DNA from 4 places in the Streptomyces sp. NPDC058457 genome. Region 1 is predicted to be linked to each of the others. Evidence: riboswitches for the same ligand, from Rfam matches in the RefSeq annotation. Region 1 holds a riboswitch; each other region holds the start of a gene.
The links. A riboswitch is a leader RNA that binds a small molecule or an ion and turns the genes downstream of it on or off. The one in region 1 is predicted to bind S-adenosylmethionine.
Positions count from the first base shown of each region.

Region 1 (7,352 bases):
AGGAAGCGGAGCACCCGGCGGATCCCGGCGGGCGGGACGGGATCCGCCGGGGACCCGTTCCCGACCGGCCGGGCGACGCCCAGGGCCGCCTCGGACTGGTCGTCGACAAGGCTCTGACTCACGCGAAGCCCGCCTTTCTCTCCGAGGCCACCACGATCCGCGGGTCCAGCAGCGGATAGACGAGGTCGACGAGCAGGTTCGTCACCACGAAGATCAGCGCGCCGAACACCACCACCCCCTGGACCAGAGGGATGTCCTGCACGGTGACCGCCGCCGCGGTCACCCGGCCCAGACCGTCTCGGGAGAACACCGTCTCCACGACCACCGAACCGGCGATCAGCTGCCCGACCAGCAGCCCCACGACCGTCAGCGCCGGCAGCGAGGCGTTGCGCAGCGCATGCCGCAGATGCACCCGCCACCGGCCGGCGCCCTTGGCCCGCGCGGTCTCCGCATAGGCCTGGTCCAGCGCGGTCAGCAGGCTCTTGGCCAGCACCTGGGCGACCTGCGCGCCGGTCGGTATCGCCAGCGTGAGGGCCGGCAGCACCAGCCCGCGCAGTCCGTCGTTGCCGAACGCAGGGAACCAGTGCAGCTTGAACGAGAACGCCTCGACGAGCAGCAGCCCCACCCAGAACGTCGGGACCGACACCCCCAACGGGGGCAGCGACAGCAGCAGTTGCCGCAACCACCGCCGAGAGGTGTACGTCGCCACCACCGCGAGCCCGCCACCGAGGACCACGGCAAGGAGCAGCGCGGCACCGGTCAGCTGGAGGGTCTGCGGCAGCGCGTCGGCCAGGGTGGAGGTCACCGGGCGGCCGGTGGAGACCGCGTCGCCGAAGTCCCCGCGCACCGCCCGGCCCAGATACTCGGCGTACTGCACCAGCACCGGCTTGTCGAAGCCGTACTCGTGCCGCAGCTTTGCGAGTTGGGCCGGATCGACCTGCCCCGTGTCCAACCCGGCACCGGCCATCGCGGAGACCGGGTCACCGGGCAGGAAGTCCAGCACCAGGAACGACACCGTGTACGCCGCCCACAGCACCCCGACCGCCTGTGCCAGCCGTTTGATCACATAGCGGCGCATCCGCTAGCCGATCCAGGTGTCGTGCAGCTGGATGCGGCTGCCGGAGTCGAACGTGAGGTCGTGCACCTTGTTCGAGACACCCAGCTGGGTCTGGAGCTCCACCACCGGCACGTTGTACGCGTTCCGCACGATCAGCTGCTGCGCCTCGGTGACCAACTGCCTGCGCTTCGCGGTGTCCGTGGTCGCGGCCTGCGCGGACAGCGCCGTGTCCAGCGAACTGGCGGGCAGGTGGTAGAAGTTGGCCAACTGGGTGGAGAAGGAGCTGCGCAGGATGTCCGGGTCGGCGCGGGTCGTGTTCGCCCACACCACGTCGAAGTCGCCGGACTGGAGGGTGGTGGCGAACTGGGTGACCGGGAGCTGCTTGAGCACCACGTCGATCCCGACGGCCTTCAGCTGCTGCTGGACCAGCTCCAGGGCGGGCTGGTTGGTGGCCGCGTTGGGGAACCAGCTGATGGTCAGGCTCAGCTTCTTGCCGTCCTTGGCGCGGACGCCGTCACTGCCGTCCTTCCAACCCGCCTCGTCCAGCAGGGACTTGGCCTTGGCCGCGTCGAAGGCGAGGTCCGTGGAGAGGTCGGTGTAGTCGGGGGTGGTGTGCGCCAGGACGCTGGTCGCCGGCTGGGTGCCGGTCGGGAAGACGGTGTCGGCGATCTGCTTCCGGTCGACGGCGGCCAGGATCGCCTGGCGTACCTTCGCGTCCTTCAGCAGGGGCCGCGAGTTGTTGAGCCCCAGGCCGAACACCACACCGGGGTTGGCCCGGCTCTGGAGGGTGACCTGGCCGCCCTTGAGCGCCGCCTCGTTCGCCTTGCCGACGCTGCTGATGGCGTCCACCTGCCCGGACTGGAGACTGCCGGCCCGCACCCCCGCCTCGGGCACCACCTTGAACACCAGCTTGTCCAGGTAGGCCTCGCCCTTCTTCGACCAGAGCGAGGAGCCCCAGTCGTACCCGGTCCGCTTGTCCAGGGCGATCGACTGGTTCTGCACGTACTGCTTGAGCACGAACGGCCCGGACCCGACCACTCCGTCGCTGCACTTCTGCTGCGGGCTCCGCTTGACGCTCGCCGAGGACTCGATGCCCAGCGAGTGGGTCGAAGTCGCCTGCAGGAACTGTGCGTTGGGCTGCTTGAAGGCCACCTTGACGGTGAGCGGGTCGACCACGGTGGTGCTCTTGACGCCGCTCAGATAGCCCTCGGCGAGGGTGCCCAGGGCGCCGAGCTCCGGCACCGCGTCGAAGTTGTCCTTGACCACCTGCGCGGTCAGCTTCGAGCCGTCGCTGAAGGTGACGCCGGACCGCAGGTGGAACGTGAACGTCGTCGCGTCGGCGCTGATGTCCCAGCTCTTGGCGAGCCACGGCACGATCTTGCCGGTCCTGGGGTCCTGGTCGGTCAGGGAGTCCACGATCTGGCGCACCGAGTAGATGGTGTCGTTGCTGGCGACCTGCTGCGGATCCACGCAGCCGGCGTCGGAGCCCACCGCGAAGGTCAGGGTGCCGCCGGACTTCGCCGGGCCGCTTCCGCCGCCGGAGGCGTCGTCGCCCGAACCGCACGCGGTCAGCAGGACGCTGGTGGTCAGGAGCGCGGCCAGGGGCGCCCATCGGGAGGGTCTGAAATCCGGAAGTGCTGTCACGGAGGGAGTTCTCCTACTCGTGTCACCAAGGCACGGGGTGCCGGGCTACGGGCGCGAGGCACGGCCGCGCAGGGGCGTGCGGCCCCGGCCGGATCTGCCCCGGCCGGGGAAGCGCTGTGCAGAGACGAGGGGTGGCTGGCGGACGGCACCGAGAAGTGGTGCCGAGGGGAAGGACGGCGCGAAGGGGCCTGCGCCGGTGACGGAGGTCAGCCGGCGGCGGGCGGGCTCGTCAGGCCCGACAGAAGCTGCTGGTCGAGCGCTTCAGATCGATGTGGCGCCGGCGCGAGAGCCTGGAGTACGCCGTGGCGTCGGTGGGGGAGACAGCCGGGTCATCGCTGTGCCGCATGCCGCTCCTCCCCGTCTCCGGCCCCGTCACGGGGCCGCGCGCTTGCGGGAGTCGTCGGTGATCCCGCCGGGCTTTCACCTGGAGCACCCCACCGCGTGGAGGGTTGCCGGTCAGCGAGCCAGGGCTTGACGCTGACACTCAATGCCGTTGGCGATCGTACGGATCGGTTTTGTCGTACGTCAATGCCCCAGCCTGGCGCCCCTTTTGAGAACAGGGAGCCGTCTCACGTGCCGGGACGCCTGGTGGACGCACCCTGTGCCGTGTGCTTTGATCCGGCCATGGAGACCGCAGGTCAGGCACGGAGCATGCTGCTCGACCCGTTCTGGGCGGGCCGCCGCGCCGACCAGTTCGACCAGACCTGTCGCTGACCACTCGCTCCTTTCAGCTCCTTTCAGCTCTCTTCGGCTTCCTTCAGCCCTTTCCCAGCCCGCGTACCGCCGCGCCCACGCGCCGCCGCGTACCCCCGGCCCCCCCGTACCGCCCGGTCGGAAAGAGAGGCATGGACGTCAACAGCACTACTTCGACAGGGGTGTTCGCCGCGCTGCGGGTCCGTGACTACCGGATCTACTGGAGCACGGGCCTGGTGTCCAACATCGGCAGCGCCATGCAGGGTGTCGCGCTGGACTGGTTCGTCCTGACGCTCACCCACAGCGGAACCGCGCTCGGCTGGGTCGCCGGGCTCCAGTTCGCCCCCGTGCTGCTGTTCGGCCTGTGGGGCGGGGTCGTCGCCGACCGGTACGACCGCCGGACCCTGCTGCTGTGGACCCAGACGCTGTACGCGGTCCAGGCGCTGCTCCTGACGGGCATCGTGTTCTCCGGCCATGCCGCGCTGTGGCTGCTGTACGTCCTGTCCTTCGCGTTGGGCTGCGTGTTCACGGTGGAGAACCCGGCACGCCTGTCCTTCGTCACGGAACTGGTCGGCCGGGCTCTGATCCCGAAGGCGGCGGGCCTGAACATCCTGTCCCTGAACGCCGCGCGCCTGATCGGTCCGGCGATCGCCGGTGTGCTGATCGGGGCGATCGGAACCGGGTGGGTCTTCGCCCTGAACGCCGTGTCCTTCACCGTGGTCCTCGCGGGGCTGCTGTCGATCCGGCCGAGGGCGGGGGAGACGCGCGCCGTCTCCCGGCCGCCGTGGACAGGGGCGGGCGCCGAGGGGCTGCGCTATGTGGCGGCCCGGCCCGAACTCGTCGGCGTGTTCACCATCTTCGGCCTGGTCGCCACCTTCGCGGTCAACTTCCCGACCACGCTGACCCTGTTCGCCGGGCGCGTCTTCGACGTCGGCTCCCGGGGACTCGGCCTCATGAACACCGCACTGGCCGTCGGCACCGTCGCCGGGACGATCGCCGCGACGCGCGGTGTCTCGCCCCGGGTACGGACGGTCGTCGCCGGCGCCCTGCTGTTCGGCGGCTTCGAGGCACTGGCGGCGGTCATGCCCACCTACCCGGCCTTCCTCGCCCTGCTGCTGCCGATGGGCTTCACACTGATGACGTTGAACACGGCGGTGAGCGCCTTCGTCCAGTCGGAGGTGAGCGACGCCATGCGGGGCCGGGTGATGGCGGTCTACACGGTGATCTCCATGGGCGGCAGCCCGGTCGGCGCCCCCGTCATCGGCTGGGTCTCCCAGCACGCGGGCGTGCGCCGGGGGCTGGCCGTGGGCGCCGCCACGGCCGTCCTGGCCGCGCTCGGCGTGGCGCTGTGGCTGGCACGGACGACACGCTCGGCGCCCGCCCCGGCTGCGCCACCCGCTTCGGCCCCGCCGCCTGCCCGCACCACACCGTCCGACCCCGCCGCGCAGCCCGTCTCCCGGTCCGCCTCGGCTTCTGCAACGGCGCCGACCGGCCGCTCGCCGTCCCCCGGTCACCCGGCAGGACACGGACGGTGCACCGGAGGAACTTCCCACGGCTGACCACCACACCGGACCATCTCGTCGGCTCCGCAGAACCCTGACGAGAGGCGTTCGGCGGGATGAGCGTGGCCCGGGACCTTCCGAGTTGCCCGTTGCGGGTTGCCGAATGCCCAGTCGTCTGGAAAGTGCGCCCTTGTCATGACAGGGCGGGACGGCGGACTCTGGCAGCAGGCACGGCGGTACGCGTAGCGGACGTCGGATCCCCGACGGCCCTGAGGCGGCTCAGGAGGCCCGCGGATGTCGGTTTCACCGGAGTGCGGTGTTGATGGTCCTGCTGTCACCGAGCACGAGGCGGAGGCGCTGGTGGAGGGAATCTGCTTCAAGACGGGCCCACCGCGCAGCGTGGGGGTCGAAGTGGAGTGGCTGGTCCACAGGAGGCGTGTGCCGCACGACTCCGTGAGCCGCGAAGACCTGGAAGCGGCCCACGCCGCACTGCGAACCCTGCCGCTGACGTCCGGGCTGAGCGTCGAGCCCGGCGGTCAGGTGGAGCTGAGTTCCCGGCCGGCCCCGTCGCTGGCCCAGTGCGTCTCGGAGGTCTCCGCCGATCTGGCGGCCGTGCGCACCGCACTCGGCGAACACGGCCTGGCACTGGCCGGGCTGGGCGTCGATCCCTGGCAACCGCCTCGCCGGTTCCTGCGGGAGCGGCGCTACGACGCCATGGAAGCCTGCCTCGACCGTACGGGTCCGGCAGGGCGGATCCTGATGTGCACGTCGGCCTCCGTCCAGGTGTGCCTCGACGCCGGACGGGAGGAACCCGGTGTCATGGGATTCGCGCGCCGCTGGTGGCTCGCACACCACCTGGGAGCGGTCCTGGTCGCGGCGTTCGCCAACTCCCCCATGGCCGGGGGCCGCACCACGGGCTGGCTGTCCACGCGGCAACTGATGTGGGCGGAACTCGATCCGGGACGGGCCGGCGGACCCTCCCTCGCCCACGACCCGCGCCGCGCCTGGGTCCGGCGGGTCCTGGACGCACCGGTGATGTGCGTACGGCGGGACGGCCCCTGGGAGGTGCCGGACGGAGTGAGCTTCCGCGACTGGACCCGCTCGCACACCATGCGCCCGCCCACCCACGCGGACCTCGACTATCACATCAGCACACTGTTTCCGCCCGTCAGGCCGCGCGGCCACCTGGAACTGCGCATGATCGACGCCCAGCCCGGCGACGACGGGTGGCTCGTGCCGCTGGCGGTGATCACGGCCCTGTTCGACGACCCGGGCGCCGCCGCGATCGCGCACCGGGCGGTGGAGCCCCTGGTGGAGCGAGCCGCCGGGGCCCCGGCACCGCACAATCCGCTGTGGACCGACGCGGCCCGCCACGGGCTGGCCGACCCGCAACTGAAGCGCGCCGCCGTGACCTGTTTCGCCGCGGCGCTGGACGCCCTGCCCCGGCTGGGCGCGAGCGCCAGGGTCACGGACGCCGTCGCGGCCCACGCCGACCGCTACGTCCGCCGCGGCCGCTGCCCGGCCGACGACGTGCTCGACCGGCAGCGCGACCGCGACACGCCCGTACGACGCCGCGCCCGGCGATGACCCGGAGCGGAATGGCGTGGCGCTGAGTGCTGTTGCCGCGGGAGGGTCGCCAGGTCGCCAGGTCGCCTGTGGAGCCTGTGGGGCGGGGCGACGGGTCTCCTCCGCGCCCCCGCGAGGTGGCCTCGGGCCTGTGCGTCGATCGAACGGAGAAGGACGCCACGTGCGTGCATACGGATTCAAGTCGAACGGCGGACCGGAAGTCCTGGAGGAGATCCAGGTGCCGGCCCCGCGGCCGGGCCCGGGACAGGTGCTGATCGAGGTCGCGTACGCCGGGGTGAACTTCGCCGAGGTGCAGCACCGGCGGGGCGAGTTCGGCGAGCCCGGCGGCCCCGGCGGCTACGACGTGCCGGGGCTGGAAGTCTCCGGCACGGTCGCGGCGCTCGGCGACGGGGCGACGGGACCGGCTGTCGGCGAGCAGGTCGCGGCCTACCTTCCGGCCTTCGGCGGATACGCGGAGTTCGCCGTGGCCGACACCGACTTCGTCCGGCCGGTGGGCCGGCTCCCGCTCGCGCACGCGGCCGGGGTGCCGTGCGTCTATCCCACGGCCTACGGGGTGCTGACGGACGCGGGGCGGCTGCACCCGGGCGAGACGGTCCTGATCCACGCGGCGGCCGGCGGAGTCGGTTCGGCCGCGGCGCGCATCGCACGGACCCTCGGTGCCTCCCGGGTCTTCGGCACGGTCGGCTCCGTGACCAAGACACAGCTGGCCGAAGAGCTGGGCTACGACGCCCTGTTCGTCCGGGACGCGTTCGAGGAGGCGGTCCTGGAGGCCACCGCGGGCCGCGGGGCGGACCTGGTGCTGGACCCCGTCGGCGGGCCGGTACGCCGGGCCGGCCTGCGGGTACTGGCTCCCTTCGGCCGGGTGGTCA
Region 1 covers NZ_JBHXLU010000046.1:26,392-33,743, forward strand. Annotated here, with positions in the region: gene ACFWPS_RS30420 (ABC transporter permease) at 1-122, opposite strand, end outside; gene ACFWPS_RS30425 (ABC transporter permease) at 119-1,078, opposite strand; gene ACFWPS_RS30430 (ABC transporter substrate-binding protein) at 1,082-2,701, opposite strand; SAM riboswitch class IV at 3,081-3,193, opposite strand; gene ACFWPS_RS30435 (MFS transporter) at 3,547-4,953, shown strand; gene egtA (ergothioneine biosynthesis glutamate--cysteine ligase EgtA) at 5,191-6,483, shown strand; gene ACFWPS_RS30445 (zinc-binding alcohol dehydrogenase family protein) at 6,644-7,352, shown strand, end outside.

Region 2 (7,352 bases), on a different contig from region 1:
GGATCGCCTCCAGCTCCTCGGGGGTCTCCGCGAGGCGGGCGTCGTAGTTGTCGGACTTCCACTGCGAGTAGCGGAGGATGACCGGGAACTCCGGGGACACTGCCTCGCGTACGGCGGCCACGATCTCCGCGGCGAACTTCGTACGGGCGACCGGGTCGCCGCCGTACCCGTCGGTGCGGCGGTTGGTGCCGGCCCACAGGAACTGGTCGAGCAGGTAGCCGTGGGCGCCGTGCAGTTCGACGCCGTCGAAGCCGATGCGCTCGGCGGCGGCCGCGGCCTCGGCGAACGCGCGGATGACGTCGTCCAGGTCCTGCCGGGTCATCGCCGTGCCCTCGCCCTCGGTGCCGTCCAGGCGGATGCCGGAGGGACCGACGGCCGGGGCGTCCGCGTACGGCGCCTGGCCCTGCTTGCGGACCATGCCGATGTGCCAGAGCTGCGGGACGATCGTGCCGCCGGCCGCGTGCACCCCCTCGGCGACCTTCGCCCAGCCCGCCAGCTGCTCCTCGCCGTGGAACCGCGGGACGCGGCTGCTGTTGCCGGCCGAGTCGTGGCCGACGTAGGTCCCCTCGGTGACGATCAGACCGACACCCGCGGCGGCCCGGCGGGAGTAGTACGAGACCACGTCCTCGCCGGGGACGCCGCCGGGGCTGAACTGGCGGGTCATCGGCGCCATCGCGATCCGGTTGGGGACCGTGAGCCCGTTCAGGGCGATGGGGCGGGAGAGGATCTCGGCCGCGCGGGAGGCGGGGGGCGTGGTGACGGTCACGTGGGGGGCTCCTCGTGAGTAGGTCGTATACCGGACGGGTCGTATACCAGACGGTATGTGCACACGCATCGAGTGCACGTCTGTGCACAACGACCTGCCCGCTCGTGCGCATTCCCGGTCGCTCGCGAGTGCGGTGTGACCCCGGACACCCGGACACGGGCGCCGGAAACGCCCGAGGGCGGCACCCCTCGCCCATTGGCAGGAGGTGCCGCCCTCGGAAAGGACGGGCTGATCCGGGATCGGATCAGAAGTCCATGTCACCGCCCGGCATGCCGCCCGGAGCGGCCGCGGCGGCCTTCTCCGGCTTGTCGGCGATGACGGCCTCGGTGGTGAGGAACAGCGCGGCGATGGAGGCGGCGTTCTGCAGCGCGGAACGGGTCACCTTCGCCGGGTCGATGATGCCCTCGGCGATCAGGTCGACGTACTCGCCGGTCGCGGCGTTGAGGCCGTGACCCGGGGTGAGGTTGCGGACCTTCTCCACCACGACGCCGCCCTCGAGGCCGGCGTTGACGGCGATCTGCTTCAGCGGGGCCTCGAGCGCGAGCTTCACGGCCTGTGCGCCGGTCGCCTCGTCACCCTCCAGCTCCAGCTTCTCGAAGACCTGGGAGGCCTGCAGCAGGGCCACGCCACCACCGGCGACGATGCCCTCCTCGACGGCCGCCTTGGCGTTGCGCACGGCGTCCTCGATGCGGTGCTTGCGCTCCTTGAGCTCGACCTCGGTCGCGGCACCGGCCTTGATGACGGCGACGCCACCGGCGAGCTTGGCCAGGCGCTCCTGGAGCTTCTCGCGGTCGTAGTCCGAGTCGGACTGCTCGATCTCGGCGCGGATCTGGTTGACCCGGCCGGCGACCTGGTCGGACGAGCCGGCGCCGTCGACGATGGTGGTCTCGTCCTTGGTGATGACCACCTTGCGGGCCTTGCCCAGCAGGTCGAGGGTCGTGTTCTCCAGCTTGAGACCGACCTCCTCGGAGATGACCTCGCCGCCGGTGAGGATGGCGATGTCGTTCAGCATCGCCTTGCGGCGGTCGCCGAAGCCCGGGGCCTTGACCGCGACGGACTTGAAGGTGCCGCGGATCTTGTTGACGACCAGGGTCGACAGGGCCTCGCCCTCGACGTCCTCGGCGATGATCAGCAGCGGCTTGCCCGACTGCATGACCTTCTCCAGGAGCGGGAGCAGGTCCTTGACGGAGCCGATCTTCGAGTTGGCGATCAGGATGTACGGGTCGTCGAGGGACGCCTCCATACGCTCCATGTCGGTGGCGAAGTACGCCGAGATGTAGCCCTTGTCGAAGCGCATACCCTCGGTGAGCTCCAGCTCCAGACCGAAGGTCTGGGACTCCTCGACGGTGATGACGCCTTCCTTGCCGACCTTGTCCATGGCCTCGGCGATGAGCTCGCCGATCTGGGTGTCGGCGGCGGAGATGGAGGCCGTGGAGGCGATCTGCTCCTTGGTCTCGACGTCCTTCGCCTGCTCAAGGAGGGCACCGGAGACGGCCTCGACGGCCTTCTCGATACCGCGCTTCAGGGCCATCGGGTTGGCACCGGCGGCGACGTTGCGCAGGCCTTCCTTGACCAGGGCCTGGGCGAGCACGGTCGCGGTGGTCGTACCGTCACCGGCGACGTCGTCCGTCTTCTTGGCGACTTCCTTGACCAGCTCGGCGCCGATCTTCTCGTACGGGTCCTCCAGCTCGATCTCCTTGGCGATGGACACACCATCGTTGGTGATCGTGGGGGCGCCCCACTTCTTCTCAAGGACGACGTTGCGGCCCTTGGGGCCGAGGGTGACCTTGACGGCGTCGGCGAGCTGGTTCATACCGCGCTCAAGGCCGCGCCGCGCCTCCTCGTCGAACGCGATGATCTTGGCCATGTGAAGTGGTCCCTCCAGGACTGGGGGTGAGTCTTCAGGACCGCGCCCGCGCCCGCGACGGACGGCTCGCCGACCCGTGGGTTCCTTGCCCCACCCGGCCTGCGGGCCTCACCGACCCGGTCCTTCTTTGTCACTCTCACCTTCAGAGTGCTAACGCCAATGATTAGCACTCGGCATGGTCGAGTGCAAGCGCCTCTCGCACTCCGGCAGGACCTCCGGGCGCGCCGGAGCCTGGCCTCCGGGCACGCCGGGGCAAGACCCCGGGCACGCCGGAGGGGGACCCCGGGCACGCTGAAGGGCTCGCACCCAGCGGGTGCGAGCCCTTCAGCAGAAGAACGGAAGAACGTCGCTGCAGTCAGTCGGCGCGTGCTTCAGCCGGTCGCGAGCCGGACCATGTCCGCCTGCGGCCCCTTCTGGCCCTGCGAGATCTCGAAATCGACCCGCTGACCCTCTTCCAGGGTGCGGTAGCCGTCCATCTGAATCGCGCTGTAGTGGACGAAAACATCCGCACCACCGTCGACCGCGATGAAGCCGTACCCCTTCTCCGCGTTGAACCACTTGACGGTGCCCTGAGCCATGCCTAACTCCCCTATTACTGGCCCTTGCACAGATCCACACTTCGCGGATCCGGGTCAGACCTCACCCCCCATTGGTTGGGGGCGTGCGCCGGAACGCGTCGACCGCGGCTGAATGTATCTGTCCAACTGCCGTCTGCAACAGGTCAATCGGACGAGAATTCTGGACGGGAGCGGTCCGGAATGTAGCGAGAATTCGGCCGAATTCAGGGCAAGTCGGGCCCCAGAAAGGCCTCAAAAGCCGCATATAACCCGCACACTTTGGCTACTTCTTGCCGGGCTCGCGGTATCGAATACGGGGTCCCCGACCTGGAGATCGGGACCGCGTTCCCCAACTGTACCGCGCTCAACCACACAGAATTGCCCCCTCCGCTTCTCTCACGGAGGGGGCAATCGGATGAACAGTCGGTGATCGGCGTTACCGAAGGTAATGTTCGGTCATTCGATCAGCCTGTCAAGCAGGTCAGCAGGTCAGCCGCCGGCGACGGCCGGGATGATGGAGACACCGGCCCCGTCCGGGGTGGCGGTCTCCAGGCCCTGCTCGAACCGCACGTCGTCGTCATTGACGTACACATTGACGAACCGGCGCAGCTTGCCCTGGTCGTCGAGAACGCGCGCGGAGATCCCGGCGTGGTTCTTCTCCAGGTCGGAGATGACCTCGCCGAGCGTGGCGCCCTCGGCGGCGACTTCGGCCTGACCGCCGGTGTAGGCGCGCAGGATGGTGGGGATGCGAACGGTGACGCTCACGTTTTTACCTCCGGTCTGGGCAACGCCCAATTTCTCGGGGGACTCAGGCGAGCCCGGCTTCGCGGAAAGACTCCAGATTCGGGCGAATGGTCGCGGTGAGCCCGGTACCCGCAACCGCGTCCAGCGTCTTCAGTCCATCACCGGTGTTGAGTACAACGACCGTCTTCGCCGGATCAATCAACCCATTCTCAATGAGCTTCTTGGTGACTCCAACCGTCACTCCGCCGGCGGTTTCCGCGAAGATTCCCTCGGTCCGCGCAAGCAGCTTGATCGCGTCGACGACCTGCTCGTCGTTCACGTCCTCCACGGCACCGCCGGTACGCCGCGCGATGTCGAGGACGTACGGGCCGTCGGCCGGGTTGCCGATGGCGAGGGACTTGGCGATGGTGTTCGGCTTCTGCGGACGGACCACGTCGTGGCCCTCCTTGTAGGCCACCGACACCGGCGAGCATCCCTCGGCCTGGGCACCGAAGATCTTGTACGGCTTGTCCTCGACGAGTCCGAGCTTGATCAGCTCCTGCAGACCCTTGTCGATCTTCGTGAGCTGCGAGCCGGAGGCGATCGGGATGACCAGCTGGTCCGGGATCTGCCAGCCGAGCTGCTCGCAGATCTCGTACGCCAGGGTCTTGGAGCCCTCCGCGTAGTACGGCCGCAGGTTGACGTTGACGAAGCCCCAGCCCTCGCCGGCCGGGTCGCCGATCAGCTCGGAGCAGAAACGGTTCACGTCGTCGTAGTTGCCCTCGATGCCGACGAGCTCGCCGCCGTAGATCGCGGCCATGACGATCTTGCCCTGCTCCAGGTCGTGCGGGATGAACACGCAGGAGCGGAAGCCGGCCCGGGCGGCGGCGGCACCGACCGCGCCGGCCAGGTTGCCGGTGGAGGAGCAGGAGAGGGTGGTGTAGCCGAAGGCGCGGGCGGCCTCGACGGCCTGGGCGACGACGCGGTCCTTGAAGGAGTGCGTCGGGTTGCCGGAGTCGTCCTTCACGTACAGCCCGCCGGTCACCCCGAGCTCGCGGGCCAGGTTGTCGGCCTTGACGAGCTTGGTCCAGCCGGGGTTGATGTTCGGCTTGGTCGCCACGTCCGCGGGGACGGGCAGCAGCGGCGCGTAGCGCCAGATGTTCGCGGGACCCGCTTCGATCTGCTTGCGGAGCTCCTCGGTGTCGTAGGCCGAGAAGTCGTACGCGATCTCCAGCGGGCCGAAACACTCCTCGCAGGCGAACAACGGGCCGAGCGGCACCCGGTGACCGCACTCGCGGCAGCTCAGGGCGGCGGCGGGGCCGAGGTCTACGGTGGAATCGGTGGCGCTTGCAACAGTCTGCACAGCCATGTGAGGCGAGGCCCTTTCTCCTCATCTTCCTCACGACGCATTTCGCCGTGAGACGGATTTGGCACCTTCCCTAGCCGGGAGCCTCGCGAGCGATCGACACTGATCGGCGATCTACGAGTAACCGACTGGAGGGTTGCCGGGGCTTCAACGGGCCGTTTCCCTCTGCCCCTCTGGATGAGCGGTATGTGGTTGTCAACACCGGGTGACCCCAGGACATGCGATGGTCATCGGCGTTGTTCAAGACTGTAACCGAAGGCCAGGACAGTTGAGTGAGTCGTCCGAACCGCGAGATGGATCACACCTCGCCGTGTGACCGTGACAGTGAGGAGCCGCTGACCGTGCTGGAAGAAGTCGAGCGCTGGCTGGCCACCCGCTCCTGGTCCGTAACCGATCGTCCGCTGCACCGGATCATGGCCGCGAAACGGTCCTCCGGGCAGACGGTCAGCGTCGTGCTGCCCGCGCTCAACGAGGAGGAGACCGTCGGCGACATCGTCGCGATCATCCGCCACGACCTCATGCAGCAGGTGCCGCTCGTCGACGAGATCGTGGTCGTCGACTCCGGCTCCACCGACCGCACGGCGGCCGTCGCCGCGGCGGCCGGCGCCCGCGTCGTGCACCGCGACGAGATCCTGCCCCGCATCCCGACCGTCCCCGGCAAGGGCGAGGTCCTCTGGCGCTCCCTCCTGGTCACCACCGGGGACGTCGTCTGCTTCATCGACGCCGACCTGCGCGACTTCTCCTCCGACTTCGTCACCGGCATCGTCGGCCCTCTCCTCACCGACCCGGACGTGGACCTGGTCAAGGCGATGTACGACCGCCCGCTCGGCGGCGCCGCCGGGCAGGGCGGCCGGGTCACCGAGCTGATGGCCCGCCCGCTGCTGAACATGCACTGGCCGCAGCTGGCCGGATTCGTGCAGCCGCTGGGCGGCGAGTACGCGGCCCGCCGCTCGCTCCTCGAACAGCTGCCCTTCCCGGTCGGCTACGGCGTGGAGCTGGGCATGCTGGTCGACGCCCTGCACCTGGTGGGGCTCAACGCGCTGGCGCAGGTCGACGTCGGCGTCCGCAAACACCGCCACCAGGACGGCCAGGCCCTCGGCCGGATGTCCGCCGCGATCTACCGCACGGCCCAGCTGCGGCTGGCCCGCGGCCACCTGATCCGCCCCTCCCTCACCCAGTTCGAACGGGGCGAGGACGGCTTCGAACCGCGCACCTACTCGGTGGACACGGAGGAACGGCCGCCGATGGTGGAGATCGCCGAGTACGCCGAGCGCAAGGTGGCGTGACTTCGTCGTACGGCCGTATACGGCGGCGCGTCGGGCCCGGCCGTACGTTTGAGCGTTTACGGGCCGGGCTAGGTTGACGCGTGTGACTTCCCCCATGGCTTCCACCGGCGGTGCCGAGGTGCTGGTCGCGTCCAACCGCGGCCCGGTCTCTTACGACCTGCGCGAGGACGGTTCGCTGCACGCCAGACGGGGCGGTGGCGGACTGGTCTCGGGACTGTCGGCGATCGGGCCGGACGCGAACGCGGTGTGGGTGTGCGCGGCGCTGGGCGACGGCGACCGGGAGGCGGTGCGGCGGGCCGCGGGCGGCCGGCTGCCGGCCGGGGACACCGGCGGGCAGCAGGTCCGGATGCTCGACATCGACGCGGACGTGTTCTCCGACGCGTACAACGGCATCGCGAACTCGGTCCTCTGGTTCGTCCACCACATGCTCTACCAGACCCCGCTGGAGCCCGTCTTCGACGCGGAGTTCCGGCGGCAGTGGGGTTCGTACCAGGCCTACAACCGCGCCTTCGCGGAAGCGCTGGCGCAGGAGGCGGCCGAGGGTGCGGTGGTGGTCATCCAGGACTACCACCTGGCCCTCGCCCCCCGCATGCTCCGTCGCCTCCGCCCCGACCTGCGGATCGGCCACTTCTCCCACACCCCCTGGGCGCCGCCGGACTACTTCCGGCTCCTCCCCGACGACATCGCGGCGGAGCTGCTGAGCGGGATCCTGGGCGCCGACCACGCGGCGTTCCTGACGCGGCGGTGGGCGGACGCGTTCGTCGACTGCTGTCATACGGTGCTGGGC
Region 2 covers NZ_JBHXLU010000003.1:182,914-190,265, reverse strand. Annotated here, with positions in the region: gene ACFWPS_RS04435 (NADH:flavin oxidoreductase) at 1-766, opposite strand, end outside; gene groL (chaperonin GroEL) at 1,011-2,633, opposite strand; gene ACFWPS_RS04425 (cold-shock protein) at 3,005-3,211, opposite strand; gene ACFWPS_RS04420 (MoaD/ThiS family protein) at 3,680-3,955, opposite strand; gene thrC (threonine synthase) at 3,999-5,282, opposite strand; SAM riboswitch class I at 5,301-5,463, opposite strand; gene ACFWPS_RS04410 (glucosyl-3-phosphoglycerate synthase) at 5,621-6,565, shown strand; gene ACFWPS_RS04405 (trehalose-6-phosphate synthase) at 6,660-7,352, shown strand, end outside.
Region 2: it holds a riboswitch for S-adenosylmethionine, as region 1 does, so the genes downstream of both, thrC (threonine synthase) here and ACFWPS_RS30430 (ABC transporter substrate-binding protein) in region 1, are expected to answer to the same signal.

Region 3 (7,352 bases), on a different contig from region 1:
GGCAGGGGTGCCGGGGTCTTGCCGGACAGCACGTCCTTGAGGCGCTGGGCGCCGTTCTGTACGGCCAGGGCGGTGCTGTCGTGGTCGACGCCGGCCAGGCCGCCGTTGGTGACCGCCGCCCCGGAGGCGCCGACGCGCATCGCCGCGACGTCCAGGGTGGTGGTGGCGGGCTGTCCGTTGGAGGTGCCCTGGACGGTCACCGTGAGCGCCGCCAGTGCGTCGGCCACCTTGGGCGGTTCCTTGTACTCGACGACCTGCACGGTCCGCCGGCTGCCGTCCGAACCGGTGGCCGTGAACTGGTTGCACTTCTCCGGGAGGCTCTTCAGCCAGTCGATGGTGGCGTCCATCTTGGCCTGGCCGTAGTCCCCGACCTGGTACAGCATCCGGGAGTTGTCCGCGGTGAAGCCGCGCAGCCCGGAGGCGCCGGTGGCGCGGCCCAGCAGGGTGTCGGAGTAGAGGCTGTCCAGCAGCCGCTGGCAGTCGGCGGCGTCGGCCTTGCCGCTGAGGAAGTCGGCGACGTCGACCTTGCCGACCAGCATCTGGTTGCGCCAGGTGGCGGCATCACTTGCCAGCTGCCAGTCGTCCTCGATGTCGGCCGGCGTGATCAGCGCGGCCTGTGCTCCGGCGCCGGTGAGGGCGGGGGTGCGCGACGGGTCCGGGGAGCGCTCGGCGGCGGGGGAGACGGCCGCGGCCTCGGGGGAGCCGCTGCCGTCCGAACATGCCGCGGTGGCGAACAGGGTCCCCGCCGTCAGGGCCGTGGCGAGAACACGCGCGGGTCGGGACGGACGGTTCATCGCGACTGCCTCCTCGGGAACGCGGTAGGTCCCTCCACGCCACCACCGCCCGTGAGCGCCGACCACTCGCACGTGCCATTCGGGTGAGCCTCAGGATCCGGCCGCCGCGACCCGTACCCGTCGGCTGCCGCAGCGCGGGCACACCGCGTCCGTGAGCGGCGACGGTACGGCCCGGCCGGCCTCGTCCACGTACTCCAGGGTGCTCTGCAGCTCGGGGTCGGCGACCGGGTCGGTGAAGAACACCGCCTGGAAGGTGGCCTCCCAGGCGTGGCCGCACCGCCCGCAGTGGAACGCGAAGGTCTCGGGCACGGCGCCGGGGACGGGTCCGGGACCCGGGGGCTCGGTCATCGGTTCCGGCTCCTGTCACTCGGCCTCCGCCACCCAGCGCACCGCCCCTCCCGGCGGGCGGCAAGTCGGGGCCGGGTGTCTCAGGCGTGGACGCCCCCTTGACGCCGGGCGGAGGCCGATCGACACTCCAGATGGGAATCCTAGTGAAAAGGTAGGGAAAGATGGGTCGCCTGCGCACGCTCACCGGCAGACACCGCCGCGAGAGCCCCGCGCCCTGGGCCGGTCCCCTGCTCACCTCCCGCCGCCACATCGACCTGCTACGGGTGTGCGGCGCCACCGGCCGCAGAGGCTGAGCGCCCGATCCCGGCCGCACGGGCCGGGAGTCCACCAGCCTGGACCCACCAGGGCGCACCGGAACCCACTCGGATCCCACTGAACCCACCGACGAACGCTTCCGCCGCGCGTACGCCCGCGCGCCCGCCCCCGGGGAGACGCATGTCCATCGCTCCACTCGCCGCCCTGCCCTCCGTCCGTACCGCCGCCGCCTTCCGGGGCCGCATCGGCCGGGACGCGCGCAGCGGCCACTACGCCGTGCCGCGCCGCTACCGGCTCCACCTCTCCACCGCCTGTCCGGACGGCCTGCGCATCGCCGTCGGCCACAGCCTGCTGGCCCTGGACGACTGTTGTCCGGTCACCTTCCTGCCCGCGGTCCCGGACTGTCCCGACGGCAGCCATCCGGCGCTGCGCCCGCTGTACGAGGCCAGCGCCCACCGCTACTCGGGACCGGCACTTGCGCCGGTGTTCAGCGACGACTGGTCCGGCCGTATCGTCAGCACCCACAGCCGGGACATCCTGCGCGACCTGGACCGGCACTTCGGCGACGGCGTCGCCCGGCTCTACCCGTGCGGTGCCGAGGCCGAGATCGAGGCCGTCGAGCGGCTGTGCGCCGAGGACATCGAGCAGGCCGCACAGCGGGCCGGCCGCGAGGGCGGCGACCCGGAGGCGCTGGCGGTGCTGCTCGCCGCCCTGGACGGTCTGGAGCGCCGGCTGACCGGCGTGGAGTTCCTGGTCGGCGGGCAACTCACCGCCGCGGACATCGAGTTGTGGGTGACCCTGGTGCAACTCGACACCGTGCACCGCAACCACCTGGACGCCGCCGCCGTGCACGCCATCGCCGGTCACCCGGTGCTGTGGGCCTACGCCCGGCGGCTGGCCGCCCACCCGGCCTTCGGCGCCCACCTCGACCTCGACGGCATCGCCCGCCGCCACCACGGCCGTTGCCAGGGCCTGGAGGCCGCCGGCGCGGCCGTCCAGATCCTGGACTGGGCGGGCCACGCGGCGGACGCACCCGGCGTTCCGCGCAGGTGAGAGCGGCCCGAACCGTTTCGCCAGTCGGACAGGCGTTGACATTCGTTCGGGCAACTGCGTTACTTACGGACCAGAACGGTCATGAGTGTCAGCGTCAAGCCCTGGCTTGCTGACCGGCAACCCTCGCATCGCGGTGGGGTGCCCCAGGTGACGACCGGACCGACGACGTTTCGGCAAGCGACGATTCGGTAAGCGCGAGGCCCCCGGGGCCGGCTCGACAGTGACAGGTGACGGACATGTACGCAGCTTCCAGGACGGCCCAGCGCCGCGCCGTGGGCTGCGTACGCCCGTACCCGAGCCCGCTCGTCGCCGACCGTGCCGTCGACCTGCTCCGTGTCAACAGCGCCCTGTGTAGCGCGTGTACCGCACCGGGCTGTGCCCGCTGTCGGGTCTGACCAGGCCTTTTAGCCGGTTTCCCGCAGCTCAGCACCCCAGCGTCCCCGTCGAAACACCGGCCGCCCGGTGTGCCGCCGTCCGCCCAGCCCCGTGCCCCGCGCGCCTCCGCGCATCGTGCCGTGCCCGAACACGGCACGGTGCGCGGCCCCCGCCGCGGGACACGTGGGTGTCCGACTCCGCCGGAGCCCGCCATGAGTGAACCCCCAGGCGCCACGATCGCTGCCCCCGAGGCGCCCCCCGCAGCCGACGAGCCGTCAAAACCCCTGGCCGCACAGCGAGTTCTGCCGCTGCGCAGGCCGGGCCGGTGGATCGCCACCGCCGTCGTCCTGGTCCTCGTCGTCCAGTTCGCCCACGGACTGGTGACCAACCCGTTCTACCAGTGGGACCGTTTCGGCTACTGGTTCCTGCGGCCGACCATCCTCGACGGACTGGTCATCACCCTCGAAGTCGCCGCCTACAGCGCGGTGTTGGGCCTCCTCGGCGGCATCCTGCTCGCCCTGGCCCGGCTCTCGAAGAGCCCGGTGCTGCGCGCGGTCAGCTGGACCTACGTGTGGGCGCTGCGCTCCATCCCGCTCATCGTGGTCCTGCTCTTCCTCTACAACTTCAGCGCCCTGTACAAGACGTTGAGCATCGGCGTCCCCTTCGGACCGGCCTTCTTCTCCTTCGACGAGTCGAAGCTCGCCACCGACATGGTGGTCGCCGTCATCGGCCTCAGCCTCAACGAGGCCGCCTACGCGGCCGAGGTGGTCCGCGGCGGCATCCTCTCCGTGGACCAGGGCCAGCACGAGGCGGCCGCCGCGCTCGGCCTGCCCAAGGGCTACCAGTTCCGGAAGATCGTGTTCCCGCAGGCGCTCAGGTCGATCACCCCGAACTACGTCAACCAGCTGATCGGCCTGATCAAGAGCACCTCGCTGGTCTTCTACGTCTCGCTGCTCGACCTCTTCGGATCCGCGCAGAGCATGGGCTCCACCTACCCCGGGGACATCGTGCCGCTGCTCCTGGTGGTGACCGTCTGGTACCTGATCCTGACCAGCATCGTCTCTGTCGTCCAGTTCTACGTCGAGCGGTACTACGCCCGCGGCGCCACCCGCACGCTGCCGCCGACCCCCTTGCAGAAACTGCGCACCGGCCTCACCGACCTGCGCGCCCGTATCCGCCGGGAGGCCGCGGTATGACCATCACCGACAGCGTGGAGACGGCCCCCGCCGCCCTGGAGATATCCGGCGTCCACAAGTGGTACGGCACCCACCGCGTCCTCGACGGCATCGACCTGACCATCCGCCCCGGCGAGGTCACCGTCATCCTCGGCCCGTCCGGCTCCGGCAAGTCCACTCTCCTGAGGGTCATCAACCACCTGGAGAAGCCCGAGATCGGCCATGTCAGCATCAACGGCGAGCCGATCGGCGTGAAGCGGCAGGGCGACCGGCTGAAGGAGCTGAGCGAGCGCGCCATCCTGGCCCAGCGCGGCCGGATCGGCTTCGTCTTCCAGAACTTCAACCTCTTCCCGCACCTGACCGTGCTGGACAACGTGGCCGCCGCCCCGGTCGCCACCGGAAAGCTCACCAAGCCCGAGGCCCAGGCCCTGGCCAAGGAACTCCTGGAACGGGTCGGCCTCGGCGAACGCGTCGGCGCCTATCCCCGCCAGCTCTCCGGCGGCCAGCAGCAGCGGGTGGCCATCGCCCGCGCCCTCGCCCTGCGCCCCGGTGTGATCCTCTTCGACGAGCCGACCTCCGCCCTGGACCCCGAACTCGTCGGTGAGGTCCTCGCCGTCATCAAGGACCTGGCGACCAGCGGCACCACCCTCGTCATCGTCACCCACGAGATCGGCTTCGCCCGCGAGATCGCCGACCGTGTCGTCTTCATCGACGGCGGCCGGATCGTCGAGCAGGGCCCGCCCTCCCAGGTGCTCGACAAGCCGCAGCACGAGCGGACCAGGGACTTCCTCAGCAAGGTCCTCTGAACCGCCGTACCCACAGATCTCCCCCCACGTCTCTCTCATCTCATCCAGTCACAAAGGACGACCATGCCTGCCCACTTCACCCGACGCAGCCTGATACGCGGCATCACCGCGGCGACCGCGGTCGCCTCCCTCGCCACCGGGCTCGCCGCCTGCGGGGGCGACAGCGACGCGGCCACCACCACCTCCGCCGCGAAGACCGGCGAGGTCGTCGTAGGACAGGTCTCCAACGGCGCCGCCACCCAGACCACGATCAAGGTCTCCGAGGTCAAGTCCATCAGCGCCGAACTGCCCGACTCCGTCAGGAAGAGCGGCAAGCTCGTCATCGGCGAGGGCGCCCTGCCCGCCGGGTTCCCGCCCCTGGCCTACGTCGGCAGCGACCAGAAGACCCTCACCGGCTCCGAGCCCGACCTCGGCCGCCTGGTCGCCGCGGTCTTCGGCCTCAAGCCCGAGATCCAGAACGCCACCTGGGAGAACATGTTCGTCGGCATCGACAGCGGCAAGGTCGACGTGGCCTTCTCCAACGTCACCGACACCGAGGAGCGCAAGAAGAAGTACGAGTTCGCCTCCTACCGGCAGGACAACCTCGCCTTCACCGTCCCGAAGAAGAGCACCTGGAACTTCGACGGCGACTACGAGAACCTCGCCGGCAAGACCGTCTCCGTGAGCGCCGGCACCAACCAGGAGAAGATCCTCCTGGAGTGGAAGAAGAAGCTGGAGAGCGAGGGCAAGAAGCTCACCGTCAAGTACTTCCAGGACAGCAACAGCGTCTACCTGGCCCTGTCCAGCGGCAAGATCGACGCCTACCTCGGCCCCAACCCCGGCATCGCGTACCACAACAAGCAGACCGAGAACACGCCCAACGCCACCCGCACCGCGGGCACCTACTCCGGCGCGGGCGCCAGCCTCCAGGGCCTGATCGCGGCCACCGCCAAGAAGGACAGCGGCCTCGCCAAGCCGCTGGCGGACGCCATCAACTACCTGATCAAGAACGGTCAGTACGCCGAGTGGCTCAAGGCCTACAACCTCTCCAACGAGGCCGTCGCCAAGTCCGAGGTCAACCCGCCCGGACTGCCGCTCGACAACTCCTGATCACCTGTCTAGAAGCAACCCTGCAAGGCAAGAAAGGACCGCGCCTCCGTGACGCTCCAGACCCACCTCCACGGAGGCGGGGCCCCGCTTGCACCCGACCCGGCCCCGCTCGACAACGCCGTCTGGTCAGCCCTCGCCGGCCCGCACGCCCACCTTGCGGAGCGGGTCGGCCGGGCGGCCCGCTATCCCGACGACGTCTACGCCTACGCCGCCCTCGCCGACCCCACCGACCCGGCGGCCTGGGCCGACCTGCACACGCTCGTCGGCCCGGGAACGACCGTGAAGATCAAGCCGGTCGAGGCGGCGCCGCCCGGCTGGGCGGTGGTCGGCGGCGGGACGGGCGTCCAGTTCGTGGACACGGCACTCCGGGCCGAGCCCGCCCCCGAGGCGGTACGGCTCGGGCCGGACGACGTGCCCGAGATGCTGGACCTGGTCGCCCGCACCGAGCCCGGCCCGTTCCGCACCCGGACCGTCGAGATGGGCACCTATCTCGGCATCCGGCACCGCGGGCGGCTGATCGCCATGGCGGGGGAGCGATTGCGGCTGCCCGGCTGGACGGAGATCAGCGCCGTCTGCACCGACCCGGAGCACCGGGGCCGGGGCCTGGCCACCCGCCTGATCCGCGCGGTCGCCGCCGGGATCCGGCAACGCGGGGACACCCCGTTCCTGCACGCGGCCCCGGGCAACGCGAACGCGATCCGGCTGTACGAGTCGATCGGCTTCACCGAGCGGCTGCGCGGCCGCACCCTGCTGGTGCGCAGCCCGGGAACAACCACGGAAACCGGTCTGTTGTGACTCACGACGAGATGTACGCGGAGCAGGCCGGAAGATCTGGGAGGTGGGGGACGTGACACGTGTCCTTAGCCCCAGCCGCCGTACCGTCCTGCACTCCCGGCCGCACATCGACCTCCAGCGCGTGGCCGGCGCGCTCTGTTGCTCCTGATCAGTTGTCCCCGCCGCGCCCCGTCTCCGGCGCGCCCTCGTACGGACCCTCAGGAAGGCACCCCTGTGTCCTCATCTCCCGCTTCCCGCCTGCACCTCGCCGTCGCCCTGGACGGCACCGGCTGGCACCCCGCGTCCTGGCGCGAGCCGGTCGCCCGCCCCCGCGAGCTGTTCACCGCCGGCTACTGGGCCGACCTGGTCGCCGAGGCCGAGCGCGGTCTCATCGACTTCGTCACCATCGAGGACGGCCTCGGCCTGCAGTCCTCGCACTACGGCGAGCTCGACGGCCGCACCGACCAGGTCCGCGGCCGCCTGGACGCCGTCCTGATCGCGTCCCGGATCGCGCCCCTGTCCAGCCACATCGGCCTGGTGCCGACGGTGATCGCCACCCACACCGAGCCGTTCCACATCTCAAAGGCGATCGCCACCCTGGACTACGTCAGCACCGGCCGCGCCGGGCTGCGGGTGCAGATATCCGCCCGCCCGAACGAGGCGGACCACTTCGGCCGGCGCGC
Region 3 covers NZ_JBHXLU010000040.1:22,375-29,726, forward strand. Annotated here, with positions in the region: gene ACFWPS_RS28060 (hypothetical protein) at 1-794, opposite strand, end outside; gene ACFWPS_RS28065 (hypothetical protein) at 885-1,142, opposite strand; gene ACFWPS_RS28070 (hypothetical protein) at 1,304-1,435, shown strand; gene ACFWPS_RS28075 (glutathione S-transferase C-terminal domain-containing protein) at 1,578-2,450, shown strand; SAM riboswitch class IV at 2,528-2,651, shown strand; gene ACFWPS_RS28080 (amino acid ABC transporter permease) at 3,038-4,021, shown strand; gene ACFWPS_RS28085 (amino acid ABC transporter ATP-binding protein) at 4,018-4,806, shown strand; gene ACFWPS_RS28090 (ABC transporter substrate-binding protein) at 4,870-5,895, shown strand; gene ACFWPS_RS28095 (GNAT family N-acetyltransferase) at 5,944-6,690, shown strand; gene ACFWPS_RS28100 (putative leader peptide) at 6,743-6,838, shown strand; gene ACFWPS_RS28105 (LLM class flavin-dependent oxidoreductase) at 6,904-7,352, shown strand, end outside.
Region 3: it holds a riboswitch for S-adenosylmethionine, as region 1 does, so the genes downstream of both, ACFWPS_RS28080 (amino acid ABC transporter permease) here and ACFWPS_RS30430 (ABC transporter substrate-binding protein) in region 1, are expected to answer to the same signal.

Region 4 (7,352 bases), on a different contig from region 1:
GTAGCTGTGCAGGGAGTTCGGCGACGGTCAGCCCGCCGAACCCGTCCGACACGATCTGCACGACACGCCGTCGCACGCCGTCGGGCAACGGACGGTCAAGCACCTCGGCGGTGCCGTCGCCCGGCCCCCCGCCTGTGGTCTCCACCATCCGTCACACCCCATCACCTGTACGGGGCCGGCTCCCGGTCTCAGGAGTCGGCGCCCGGCCTGTCCACGAGTTCCACCTGGTCCACCGCGTTGCACCAGCGGCAGCGCACCGACTCGATGGTCTCACTGACCACCTCGCGCTCCTCGACCCTGGGCTCACCGGCCAGGTCGAGGTGCACGTACTCGACCACCTTCGACGAGCGGGTCACGTCGAAGCGGGTGAGGTTGCCGCAGAGGGTGCAGCGCCACCGCGTCGTGGCGGTCGGCAGGGGAACCGTCATCGTGGCTTGTTCGCTTCCTTCTAGTGTCCGTGACGCGCCGTCCCGACGCGTGTGGCTCGTAACCCTACGGCCTGGCGGGTACTCGATGCCGCCCCATCTGCGGCGGCGAGGCGATCTGCACCGGTGCATCCCGTTACGCCATGCTCTATGTCCATGATCGGCAACTGGAACACGACGGCCGCCCGGACCCTGCGGAGCCTGAGGGGCACGTCCGCGCCCATGACGTACACCCTGATCGCCGTGTGCTGCCTGATCTTCGTGCTCGGCCCCGCCTCCGGTCTCACCCCGTCCTACGGCACCGGGGAGGCCCTGACGGCCGCGCAGCGGGCGTATTTCCGGCACTGGGGGGTGGTCCCCGCCGACCTGTTCGACGGTCCGGCCCGGGAGGCGCTCACCCCGGCCACGGCGCTGTTCATCCACGGCAGCTGGGTGCACCTGCTCGGCAACATGCTCTTCCTCTTCGTCTTCGGGGCGATGACCGAGGAACGCATGGGCCGCGTGGAGTTCACGCTCTTCTACATCGGCTGCGGCTACCTCGCGCTGCTCGGCTACGCGGCCGCCAACGCCACGTCCCCGCAGTCGCTGGTGGGGGCGTCCGGGGCGATCTCGGGGGTCCTCGGCGCGTTCCTGTACCTGTTCCCCAGCGCCCGCGTGACCAGTCTCCTGCCCTTCCTCTTCTTCCTCCCGCTCCGCTTCCCGGCCTGGGTGGTCCTCCCCTTCTGGGCGGCCCTGCAGTGGCTGGCCCTGAACCAGGCCCCCTCAGGACCCGGCGTGGCCTACCTCGCCCACCTGGTCGGCTTCGGACTGGGCTTCGGCTACGCGTGGGTGCGGTACGGCCGTACGACTAAAGTGAGAACCGCCCCAGCTCCGGCACCCGAGGGAGAGAACCAGCCGTGATCACCGCGATCGTCCTCATCAAGACCAGCGTGGACCGGATCCCCGAGATCGCGGAACGGATCGCCGCGCTGGAGAGCGTCAGCGAGGTCTTCTCCGTCACCGGTACGTACGACCTGATCGCCATGGTCCGGGTGAAGCAGCACGAGGACCTGGCCGAGGTCATCCCCGGCTCCATCAGCAAGATCCCCGGCGTGGAGGCCACGGACACGCACGTCGCGTTCCGCACGTACTCCCAGCACGACCTGGAAGCGGCGTTCGCGATCGGCCTGGACAGCTAGGCCCTGAGGGTGAGGACGGTGATGCCGTCGGCGGTCGCGACGTAGATCCGGCCGTCGCGGACGACCGGGCTCTGGGTCCCGGTCGACGCCCCGCCCTCGACGCGCTGCCGCCAGGTGCGCGCACCCCGGCGGTTCACGCCGAAGAGCGTCGAGCCCTGGCGTACGTAGAGGGTGTCGCCCGCGACCGTGGGATCGCTGTACTGGTTGCCCTCGCCGGAGAGCAGGAGGCTCCACGCCTTCGATCCGTCGGCGGGATCCAGGGCGAACAGCTCGTAGGAGCTGGCGGTGACCGCCAGACCGCCGAACGCCACGCTCGTGAAGTAACGGCCGCCGCCCGGCAGCTCGTTGCCCGACTTGTGCCAGAGCTCCTTGCCCGCCCGGCTGATGCCGTGCAGCATCTGCTCGCCGCCCGACCCGACCACCAGGACGTCCCCGACCTGCGTGGGCCGGCCGGTGTCGCTGCCGGCGGCCGTCGCCCACAGCCGCTTGCCGCTCTTCGCGTCCAGGGCCAGTACCTGGTCCCCGAACGTGCCGACGTAGACCATCCCGTCCGCGACCATGGGCTCGCTGGTGGGCGCCGGCCCGGTCGCCGTGCGCCAGGCCTCGCTGCCGTCGGGGGCGTACGCGCGCACTCCGCCGGCCTCCGACGTGGGGCCGTACGACACCAGGACCAGGTCGCCCGCGGCCACCGGAATCTGGCTGTTCCCGGCGACCGGCGCGGTCCAGCGCACCCGGCCGTCCCGGTCGAGCGCGCAGAGTTTCGTGGCGCCCTCCCGGTTGTCGTACAGCAGGCAGTACACGCCGTCGGCGGTGGCGAGCGGGGGCAGGACCGGGCCGCCCAGCGCGGTGTGCCAGACGGCACCTCCGTTCAGGTCCACGGCGTGCAGCGAGCCGTCCGCTCCGCCGACGTACACCAGGTCCCCGTCGGGCGACACCGCCGCACACGGCCCGCGCTGCCCGCCGAGTCCCTGGACCTGGTACTGCCAGCCCACCCCGGGCGGGCCCGACGAGACCGTGCCGCCCTTCGCTCCCCCCACCGACCGGCCCGTGCTCCCCGAGGAGCCCCGCGACCACAGCCACCCGCCGACGCCCCCGCCCGCCACGACCGCCGTACCGCCCGTCAGGGCGGCCAGCAGCCGTCGCCGGGAGGGTGCGGCGGGGTCCGGCGTGGCCGCGGGAGCGTCCGTGACCGTCACCGGAGCCATGTACTCGACCCGGCTGTCCCGCTCCCCCGAGCCGTGCTCCGGCATCCAGCGCGCACCACTGTCCGCGGTGCCGGGCTCCGTCGGGGGCCCGCCGGTGTACCACCCCGCCCGCAGCCCCTCGCGCAGGCTGCCCGCCGTGTGCTCCGCCGCCGCGACCACGTCCGCGGGCGTCGGCCGGGTGCCGGGGTCGTCCCGCAGACACGCCTCCACCAGCGGCAGCTGGTCCTTCGGTACGGCGGACAGGTCGACGTCCCCGGTCAGGATCCGCAGCAGGACGACCGAGTCCTGTCCCTCGCCGAAGGGCTCCCGCCCGCCGGCGGCGTAGGCGAGGACCGCGCCCAGCGAGAAGACGTCACTGGCCGGCCCCACGTGGGCGCCGTTGCGGATCTGCTCGGGCGAGACATAGCCGACCGACCCGACGATCACCCCGGTCCGGGTCAGCGCCGTCCCTTCCAGGGCCCGGACGATCCCGAAGTCGATGACCCTGGGGCCGTCCGGCGCCAGCAGGATGTTGGAGGGCTTCAGGTCCCGGTGCACCAGCCCCTTGGCGTGGATCGCGGCCAGCGCCTCGCCGAGCGCGGCCGCGAGCAGTCGTGCCGCGTCGCCGGACAGCGGGCCGCCGTCGAGGATCGCGTCCCGCAGGTTGGGCCCGTCCACGTACTCGGTGGCCATCCACGGCCGTACGGCCTCGGTGTCCGCGTCCACGACCCGCGCGGTGTACGTGCCCGCCCCGCCGACGGTCTGCGCGGCCCGCACCTCGTGCCGGAACCGGGCCCGGAAGGTGCGGTCCTCCGCGTGCTCGGCGCGCACCACCTTCACCGCGAGCCGCAACCCGCCCCGCGCCTCGGCGAGATAGACCTCACCCATGCCTCCGGATCCGAGTCTGCCCCGGACCTCGTAGGGACCGATGGTCCGCGGGTCGCTCTCCCGCAGCTCCTGCACCCCGTGCTCCCCCTGCCCTCCGTACAGCTGCTGAGGGGAGCGTATACGCGCGGCTGGACGTCAGTCCGTCAGACGGCCGGTACGCAGCGGCCTTCCTCCGTACGGTAGTTCCACTTCGCGCCATCGCGGACCAGCTCCTTGACGGCGGTCACGAACCGTTCGACGTGCTCGTCCGGCGTCCCCGCGCCGAAGCTCACCCGGATGGCGTTGAGGGACTTCTCGCCCGGTGCCGCCTCCGGCGCCCCGCACTCGCCCTGGGTCTGGGGGTCGGAGCCCAGCAGCGTCCTGACCAGGGGGTGGGCGCAGAAGAGGCCGTCGCGGACGCCGATGCCGTACTCGGCGGAGAGGGCGGCGGCGAAGTGGGAGCTGTTCCAGCCGTCCACCACGAAGCTGATCACTCCGACGCGCGGGGCGTCGTCGCCGAAGAGGGAGAGGACCCGGACCTCGGGAACCTCGGCCAGTCCCGCCCGCACCTTCTCGATCAGGTGCTGCTCGCGGGCGACGAGCGTGTCGAAGCCGGCCTCGGTGAGTGCCTTGCAGGCGGAGGCGATGGAGTAGGCGCCGATGACGTTCGGGGAGCCCGCCTCGTGCCGCGCCGCGCTCTCGTGCCACTCCACGGCCACTCCCCCGTCCTCGCGCCGGGTGACCTTGCGGCTGGCGCCGCCGCCCGCGAGGTAGGGCTCGGCCGCCTGGAGCCAGTCGGCGCGGCCGGCCAGGACGCCGGAGCCGAAGGGGGCGTACAGCTTGTGGCCGGAGAAGGCGACCCAGTCGACGTCCAGGTCCCGGACGGACACGGGGTGGTGCGGGGCCAGCTGGGCGGCGTCCAGGACGATCCGGGCGCCGTGCGCGTGCGCGGCGGCCGCCAGCTCGCGGACCGGCCACAGCTCGCCGGTGACGTTGGAGGCGCCGGTGACGCAGACCAGGGCCGGGCCGTACCCCTCCTTGTCGGACACAGTGCGGTCGGCGAGGGCGCGCTCCAGGGTCTCGACGGCCTGCCGCGGGGTGCGGGGCGCGTTGAGGTAGGTGACCCGGGCGTCCTTCCAGGGGAGCAGGCTCGCGTGGTGCTCGGTCTCGAAGACGAAGACCTGGCAGTCGGCGGGGACGGCGGCGGCGAGCAGGTTGAGGGAGTCGGTGGTGGAGCGGGTGAAGATCAGCTGGTCGTCGGGGCGGCAGTCGAGGAACTCGGCGACGGTCTTCCGGGCGTTCTCGAAGAGGTCGGTGGAGAGCTGGGAGAGGTAGCCGGCGCCCCGGTGGACGCTGCCGTAGTAGGGGGCGTACGCCGCCACGTCGTCCCAGACCCGCTGCAGGGCCGGGGCGCTGGCGGCGTAGTCGAGGGCGGCGTAGGCGACCTCGCCGCCGGTGACCAGCGGGACGGTGACATCCCTGCCCAGAACGGGCAGCTGGGCACAGAGAGGCTGGGCGGAGGCAACGGTGGAGACGGACATGGCGGAACTCCCGTGAGAGGCAAGGCGAAATCGCCGTGCGAGCGCGCGGACGACCGCGGCTCCAGCACGGAGAAAAAGGAAAAGGGGATGCGGAGGCGGGGCTCTGCGGCCCTATCGCATTCGCTTGCTCACGGAAGACTCCTCGACGACCAGGACCCCTGGTGTACGAGGGGTCCGCGCTTGCCGTAGACCTCACTGCCTACAGCCTGGTCTTCACCCGGGGCACCCCGCCACGGACGGAGGGTTGCCGGACAGTCGGCCGGGGCCTCATGACTGTCACTCATGACCTGGGAAGAAACGTAAGTGAAGTGATCGCCGACGCGCAACTCCTGTCCGGATGACGGGACAGGGACGGGGGCCGACGCCGACTCGGCACCGCCGGGACGGCCGTGTGTGGTTGCTCGCCGTTGCGGCGGAGAAACATGACCGACCAGCGGAAGAGGCTGGTGGGGGACGCGGCGGAAACAGGGAGCGCCGACGGTTCCCGAGCGAGACGGCCGCGCACTTGAAGAACGGCCGTGCCCGAGCGGAACGGCCGCGCCCGCGGCCGTGCCCGAGCGGAACGGCCGTCCCCGCGGCCGCGCCCGAGCGGAACGCGGCCGTGTCCGAGCGGAATGGACGCGTCGTGCAGAGCAGCAGTGCCCGTGGAGCATCGGGCACCGCCGCTCACGTTCTTCTCCGCCGCAACGGCGGTCGGCCTGTGGAACATCAGGCACCGCCGCTCACGTTCTTCTCCGCCACAACGGCGGTCGGCCACGACGGCGTGGTCCGGCGGTGCCGTACCACGCCCCAGCCCCCTGACCGCGCCGCCCCTACCTGTTCGTCGCCGCCGCCCAGCGCTCCAGCGCCCGCTTGGCGGCGCCCGAGTCGATCGAGTCCGCCGCCTTGGCCATGCCCGTGCGGAGCTGTTCGGCCAGCGTCCCCGTGCCGGGGTCCAGGGCCACCAGGGCCGCCGCCGAATTGAGCAGCACCGCGTCCCGTACCGGCCCCTGCTCGCCGTCCAGCAGCCTGCGGGCGACCTCCGCGTTGTACGACGGGTCGCCGCCCCGCAGCGCCTCCACGGGGACCAGGCCGATGCCCGCGTCACGGGGATCGAAGGTCTCCTCCGTGACCTTGCCGTCGCGGACGATCCAGACGTGGGACGTGGCGGTCGTCGTCAGCTCGTCGAGGCCGTCGTCGCCGCGGAAGACCAGGGAGGAGTTGCCGCGCTCCGCGAAGACGGCCGCGACCACCGGGGCCATGCGCGGGTCCGCGACGCCGACCGCCTGGGACCGGACCTTCGCGGGGTTGGTCAGCGGGCCGAGGATGTTGAAGACCGTGCGGATGCCCAGCTGGCCGCGTGCGGCGCCCGCATGGCGCAGCGCCGGGTGGAACTTGATGGCGAAGCAGAAGGTGATGCCGGCTTCCTCGGCGACCTCGGCGACCCGCTGCGGGGTCAGGTCGAGGTTGACGCCCAGCTTCTCCAGGACGTCCGAGGCCCCGGACGCGGAGGAGGCCGCGCGGTTGCCGTGCTTGACGACCTTCGCCCCGGTGCCGGCCACCACCAGCGCCGACATCGTGGAGATGTTCACCGTCTTCGCGCCGTCACCGCCGGTGCCGACGATGTCGACGGTGCGGCCCGGCACCTCGATGACGTTGGCGTGCTCGTACATCGTGCGGACGAGGCCGTTGATCTCCTCGACCGTCTCGCCCTTGGCGCGCAGGGCGACGACGAAGCCCGCGATCTGGGCGTCGGTCGCCTGGCCGCGCATGATCTGGTCCATCGCCCAGGCCGTCGCGTCGGCGTTCTGGTCCTGGCCGTACAGCAGCGCGTTCAGTACCTCGGGCCAGGAACGGCCCGCCGCGGTGTCGCCTCCAGCGGGGGTCACAGCGCTCATAAGGCCGCTCCTGATCGTCGTACACGAAATGAAGGTCTCATGGCCTACCCTATCCAGCTCCGGGCACCGCGAAGGGCCCCCGTCCGGTGTACGGACGGGGGCCCTTCGGCTGTGGCGTGGCGACGCGGTGGATCAGTGGTGGCCGTGGCCGCTCGTGATCTCCTTGTACTCCTCTACGGTCGGCTTCGGGATCTGGTTGTCCTCGCCGTAGTAGGCGTTGCTCAGCTTGGCGCGGAGCTTCTCGGACCCCTTGATCTTGCGTTCGACACCGTTCTCGTCG
Region 4 covers NZ_JBHXLU010000071.1:6,132-13,483, reverse strand. Annotated here, with positions in the region: gene ACFWPS_RS38935 (NYN domain-containing protein) at 1-148, opposite strand, end outside; gene ACFWPS_RS38930 (hypothetical protein) at 189-428, opposite strand; gene ACFWPS_RS38925 (rhomboid family intramembrane serine protease) at 582-1,325, shown strand; gene ACFWPS_RS38920 (Lrp/AsnC family transcriptional regulator) at 1,322-1,603, shown strand; gene ACFWPS_RS38915 (PQQ-binding-like beta-propeller repeat protein) at 1,600-3,750, opposite strand; gene ACFWPS_RS38910 (aminotransferase class V-fold PLP-dependent enzyme) at 3,819-5,195, opposite strand; SAM riboswitch class IV at 5,367-5,483, opposite strand; gene trpD (anthranilate phosphoribosyltransferase) at 6,008-7,072, opposite strand; gene ACFWPS_RS38900 (cytochrome bc complex cytochrome b subunit) at 7,205-7,352, opposite strand, start outside.
Region 4: it holds a riboswitch for S-adenosylmethionine, as region 1 does, so the genes downstream of both, ACFWPS_RS38910 (aminotransferase class V-fold PLP-dependent enzyme) here and ACFWPS_RS30430 (ABC transporter substrate-binding protein) in region 1, are expected to answer to the same signal.